2 regions of the Staphylococcus condimenti genome follow, and region 1 is predicted to be linked to the other one. Evidence: predicted binding sites of a transcription regulator. Region 1 holds the regulator's gene; the other holds the start of a gene.
The links. Region 1 encodes Rex, which represses fermentation and respiration genes when NADH is low (regulators of the CRP and FNR family bind a similar motif). Its sites were predicted from a motif close to TTGTGAAATATTTCACAA; they were not measured.
Positions count from the first base shown of each region.

Region 1 (3,217 bases):
ATCGGAAAAGAGGGGTTTTAATGATCTGGATGATTATAAGCGGCCTCATTGTTGGCGGCTTGCTTGGATTTGTAATGCAGCGCACTCGTTTTTGCTTAGCTGGCGGATTTCGAGACATGTATGTCCAAAAAAATAACAAAATGTTTTATGCTTTATTAATCGCTATTTCTGTACAAGCTGTCGGATTATTAGCATTTACAGCTATTATCGGCAAGCCATTAGATAACGGCACCTTCCCTATTGTAGGTACAATAATTGGCTCATTTATTTTTGGTGTAGGTATTGTACTTGCAGGCGGTTGTGCTACTGGTACTTACTACAGAGCTGGAGAAGGACTAATAGGAAGTTGGCTTGCTCTAATCTCTTACGCCATCTTCTCAGCTATTACAAAAGCAGGTTTGCTTAAACCTGTGATGGAAAAGTTAAATTCAAAAACTAATGTTAATGCAGATATGTCTGCGAGTACAGGAATTCCTGCATGGATTTTTGTTATTGGTCTTGTCGCAGTTACAGGCTATTTTGTTGTCAGAACACTACGCAAACCAAAACCTAAAATTGCAGTACCTAAATTGAAACAACGCTATACAGGTATACGTCATTTCTTCTTCGAGAAAAAATTCCATCCTTTTATTGCAGCGATTGCTGTTGGTTTAATTGCTTTAATTGCTTGGCCTATGAGTTATTCTACAGGTCGAGAAGGTGGACTTGGGATTACAACACCTTCTTCAAACTTAGTACAGTTCATACTGTCTGGTAAAACTTCATTTTTAGATTGGGGTGTATTCTTAGTTCTAGGTATCTTTATCGGATCTTACATTGCTGCGAAAGGTTCAAGAGAGTTTGCTTGCAGACTTCCTGATAAAAAAACACTTCGCAATAGTGTAATTGGCGGTGCCTTTATGGGATTTGGCGCTTCAGTAGCCGGCGGATGCTCAATTGGAAATGGCTTAGTAGCAACAGCTGCTCTTTCATGGCAAGGTTGGATTGCTTTAGCAGCTATGATTTTGGGTACATGGTTTATGAGTTACTTCTTATTTGTAAAGCCTATGAAAGCTATGCAAAAATCGACTAAACAAAACGCAGCACGTCCAGCTGCACAATCTTAAATTCAAATCACTTAAGGAGTGTTTACATGTTACATGAATTAGGAACCGTAGGAATGGTTTGTCCCTTCCCATTAATTGAAGCACAGAAAAAAATGCAGACTCTAGATGTCGGTGATGAATTGAAAATCGATTTTGACTGCACGCAAGCAACAGAAGCTATCCCAAACTGGGCGGCTGAAAATAATTATCCAGTTACTAATTATGAACAAATTGGTGATGCATCTTGGACAATTACAGTTCAAAAAGCTTAAATTAACATCAAAAAGACGCTCCAAATTAAATTTTGGAACGTCTTTTTTCAGTTACTGCTGCGTAGGTTGTTCATAAAAAATAAAAGCGATTGCAATTCAATACCTAAATCAATTTGATGAACAGAAACATCATCAGGTACATCAATTCGAGTAGGTGTGAAATTTAAGATACCTTTCACTCCGCCTTCTACGATTTGATTCGCTGCTTCTTGTGCTGCACTGCCAGGTGTTGTTAAAATTACTACATCTAGCTCTGCACTTTTCAAAACAGATTGAAGATCTTGCATTTTATTTACGATAACATTGCCGACTTTTGTACCGACGATATCTTCGCGAATATCAAAAGCTTCAGTAATAACCATTTCATCATGGATAGAAAAGTTATAAGAAAGCAATGCTTTACCTAAATTTCCTACTCCGACCAGACCGATTTTAATCGTATCGCTCTCGCTGATTTTACTTTTAAAAAATTCCAACAAACTTTCAACATTATAGCCGTAACCTTTCTTACCTAATTCTCCAAAGTAAGAAAAATCTCTTCTGATAGAAGCAGAATCGATATCTAAGGCTTCACTGATAGTTTTAGAATTAACTCGATCAATTCCCTTTTCATGAAGTTGATTGACAAGTCTGTAATAGAGCGGCAAACGTTTTAAGGTCGCACGAGGAATATTATTTTTTTGATTACTCAATTTGTTTACCCCCACATCTTCAAAAACTATTATTTATGAACAAGTTCTAATCTCTCATGTAAATACTGTAATAGACTTTGTTGATTGTAAAAAATGAATAGTTCAGAAAAAATACTTTTAGTTTTTCTAAACTTATTTTTTGAGGAGATTACAACGTTCAAATAGTTTTTATTATATATTGTAACTACGTTAATCTTCCTAGATTAAAGGATTAAAGCATTTTTATTAACTAAGTATACCTTATGTACCTCTAAAAATAAATAACTGTAAAAGTAACTTTCTATGAACAATTTAACCGTTAATAACGCATATTCTAGTTATAATTCTTCTGTTATTTTTCAGTGATGTAGTTACCATTATACGTTTAAATATATAATTTGAACACATGATTTCGTAACAAACTTAATACAAGCTAATATTTATTAGTGATTTTGATGTAAAATAGTACTATATTTCATTAAAGGAAATTCGTGATATTTAATAGGCAGAACTACTATTTCCACTTATAATGGAAGGTAAGTGATGATACAGAGCGAAAAGAAAGGAGGTCTACGAGCCAGTTTTTAATTTAACATGCTGACTCGTAAACATACGACATGATTTTATTACAACTTAACGATGTCTCTAAATCGTTCGATGGTGAAGAAATCTTTAACGATGTTCACTTCGAAGTAAAGAGCCACGAAAAAATAGGAATCGTCGGCAGAAATGGTGCCGGTAAATCTACTTTAATGAAAATTATTGCCGGAGTCGATGGGTATGACGAAGGCCATATTTCTAAAATCAAAAATTTAAAAGTTGGTTATCTGACTCAGCAAATGACCTTAGATACTAACCATACTGTATGGGAAGAAATGTCAAAACCCTTTGCGAAATTAAAGCAAATGGAAGCAGATATGCAAGCAGAAACAGCGTGGTTGGCTGAACATGCTGAAGAATATGAATCTGAAACATTCAAAGCGCATATGTCTAAATATGAAACGCTTTCCAATCAATTTGAACGATTAGAAGGTTATCAATATGAAAGTAAAATCAAAACAGTTCTTCATGGTTTGGATTTTTCAGAAGAGGATTTTCATCGTCCCGTTAATGATTTCAGTGGCGGTCAAAAAACACGTTTATCTCTTGCTCAAATGTTATTAAGCGAACCTGACTTATTATTACTCGA
Region 1 covers NZ_CP015114.1:2,587,901-2,591,117, reverse strand. The annotation lists gene A4G25_RS12440 (YeeE/YedE family protein) at 21-1,106, shown strand; gene A4G25_RS12435 (sulfurtransferase TusA family protein) at 1,133-1,357, shown strand; gene A4G25_RS12430 (redox-sensing transcriptional repressor Rex) at 1,405-2,049, opposite strand; gene A4G25_RS12425 (ABC-F family ATP-binding cassette domain-containing protein) at 2,646-3,217, shown strand, end outside.

Region 2 (3,217 bases), 730 kb from region 1:
TAAATCCAATTATAATCGACACTGTGATAACGAAGAAACCTGGCACAATAAAACTTGTGGCTCGTGTTTGCTTTGTTTCATCAAGATCAACTGCAAATAATAATGTAGGTTGTGCAGGTATAACGAAATTGACATTCAAAGTCTGCACCATTGCTAAAAAGAAAGTCGGAGGAATACCGATGCTCATTAAAATCGGCAACATAATAGATGCTGTTGCTGATTGTGAAATAACTATAATGGTTACAAGTGATACCAAAATAATAACAAGCCAAGGCACATGTTCAATAATGCCTCCTATTTCTCGTGTCATAATTCGTTTATTTTGCGGCGCACTAAATATTGTGGCCCCGAGCCATCCTGGTCCAAGCACTGCAAATAACGCACCAATTGCAGATTGTGTAATATGTGAAGACAAAATATCACTCGTATTCAGTTTAACAAGTATCAAATTAACTGCTGCACTCGCATACATAAAGAGCTGCACAATATCTGTTGTTTGTAATTTAACTGTTTTTCCATCTACGTTAAAAGTCGGCACGAGATCTGAGAAAATACCAAAGACTAAGATACATGCTACACCTGTTAAAAATGCAGCAACGCCCAATTTTACGCGGCGAGAAAAATAAGGTTTGATATTTTCTTCTTCTAAATCACTTAATATATTTTCAGCAAACACACTGGGTTGAACATTTCGTTTACGTCCAACAAATGTGCAGTAAATACTAAGCGCTAACATACTAAGTAAAGCTGTCGGCATTACAATAGATAAATATTTCCCCATCGTAAGACCTGTAACAGCAAGTGTTGCAATAATATAAGCTGTAGCCGAAGCTGCCGGGCTGCATAATAACGCTAAGTTTGCAGTTAATACTGATGCGATAAGCGGGCGCTTCGGTTGAATTCCTGCTTTAGTTGCAGTTTTTGCAATAATCGGCTCTAATGATAATGCGATATTAGCTGTTCCGATACCAAATACAAATAAAAAGACAATCATCGGTGCAATAAAAATAATCGATTTAGGAAAGCGTTCAATTATTTTTGAAGCTAAATATACAAGATAATCGATACCGCCAGTTGCTTGCAAAGTTCCACCAGCAATACCAATAGATAAAATAATCAGCACAGCTGTAACTGGTGCAGATCCTGGCGGCAGACCAAAAATAAATATCATAATCAACTGGGCAACAATAGCAAAAATTCCGCAACCAAGCGCACCAGCAGTTCTAAGCCCCATAATAATGGCGAGTATCATAATCGTAATTTCCGTTATAAATAGGAACATGTTGACTCCTCACTTTTCCCTTCTGAACTTTGTGAAAAAATTCCCATACCCTAGTTTATCACGATGTCTGAAATTTCGGGATGCTATTTTTATTGCTAAATTCGACTATTTCATAACAATTTTTGTTTTACCCATCTCAATTTTTATAGCCATGTTCAAATAGAATTTAATTTAAATATTTAAAACATTAGTTGTAAATATAAGATACTTAATCAAACTATACTTCACACTTCGGTATGTTTTTACTTATATAAAGTTAGGGTAGCTAGTAAATAAGTGATTTAATCATATTAATGAAATTGAAAATTAATCATAGGGAAGGAACAGACAAATGAACGAAATTACTACTATTAAAAATGCGATTGAAAAATTATTTAAAGCAGAAAGCGGTTATAAAATTTCTAAAGCCGCAAAATTGCCTTATCAAACTGTACAAGATTTGCGAAATGGCACTACTAACCTAGAGGATGCTAAATTCAAAACAATTGTTAAACTTTATGAATACGCATCGACTAAAGATAAAGATTAAAATACCAGCATTCCTGAATCCAAACTTTCTATTTTTGTTCTTAAAAAAACTTTTCCCAAATAGCACACAGTAAAAACGGCCAGAGGTTCTTCCCTCGGCCGTTTGCTATTTAAAGTTTCAATTTTTGTAAAACACTTTGAGATATTCTTCTCAAAAATATTTAATACTGCTTATTTTCTATCCCAGTAACGCACTTTATCAAATGCTTTTACGATTGTATCTGGATTATCCGATACGAATACGCCAGGTGCATCAAGTTTAATTTTTTGATCTTGCAACTCATCTGCTGCTGCTTTATTAAAGATAATTGGTTTCTTATGTTTGAAGGCAAGTGCAGCAAATTCTTCAGCATCTGGCACTAAGCCATTGCCGTCAGACAATACTACTAGACTGTCAAATAAAGTTGAATGTGCAGTGTCGTACGTTTCATTCACTGTAATATCATCTGAAAGTTGTTTTTGTTGTTTACCGACAAATGCATAGTTTAAACCTTGAGATGCATATTCTTTTGCATATTGTTTCAATGTTTCTGGATCTATATCTCCATTAATCAATACTGCAACTGAGTGACCTGGTAATGGACGATTGTATTTTTCCATAGTCAATTGACTATCTTTTTTATCTGATTTTACTTCTTCATTTTCTTCTGGAACTGTAACGCCTACATTTTCAGCTACACGTTCAGCCAGTTCACGGTCAACTTTATTCAATTGATTCACTGCACGTTGGCGTACATCCATGCTCTTACATTTACCAATTTCAAATGAGAAACCATCTACAGTATGATCGTACTCTGGTTTCGTTAAGCTATTAAGATATAATTTTGCTTGTGAATAATAATCTTTAAAGCTTTCACTGCGTGTACGTACTTTGTGACCTTCAACACGTTCTGGATAATGTACGTAACCGCCTTGTGCTTTAGAACTTGTGAATGGACAATTACCTTCTAAACCATTGTTGTGATATGAAGTTTTATCTGTATGAATGTCCATTTGGTACATCGCGTCACGTTGATTATTGTGTACTTTATTCACTGGACGGTTAATAGGAATTTGATTGAAGTTAGGGCCGCCGAGACGTGAAATTTGTGTGTCTGTATAAGAGAAGAGACGTCCTTGTAAAAGTGGATCATCTGAGAAATCAATACCTGGAACTACATGTCCGGGGTGGAAAGCAATTTGTTCTATTTCATCGAAAACATTATCTACATTTCGATTCAATGTCATTTTACCTACAACTTTTACTGGGATTTCATCTTCTGGCCATAATTTAGTAGGGTCTAAGATATCAAAGTCAAAGTCGAATTCTTGATCTTCACGGATAATTTGAAGGCCTAATTCCCAAGCAGGATAGTCACCTTTTTCGATAGATTCATGTAAGTCTTTACGGTGGAAATCGATATCTTT
Region 2 covers NZ_CP015114.1:1,861,490-1,864,706, reverse strand. The annotation lists gene A4G25_RS09145 (anaerobic C4-dicarboxylate transporter family protein) at 1-1,282, opposite strand, end outside; gene A4G25_RS09140 (hypothetical protein) at 1,614-1,811, shown strand; gene A4G25_RS09135 (catalase) at 1,982-3,217, opposite strand, start outside.
Region 2: A4G25_RS09145 (anaerobic C4-dicarboxylate transporter family protein) is a predicted target of Rex. The motif match lies at 1,312-1,329, and genes of this name have one in related genera.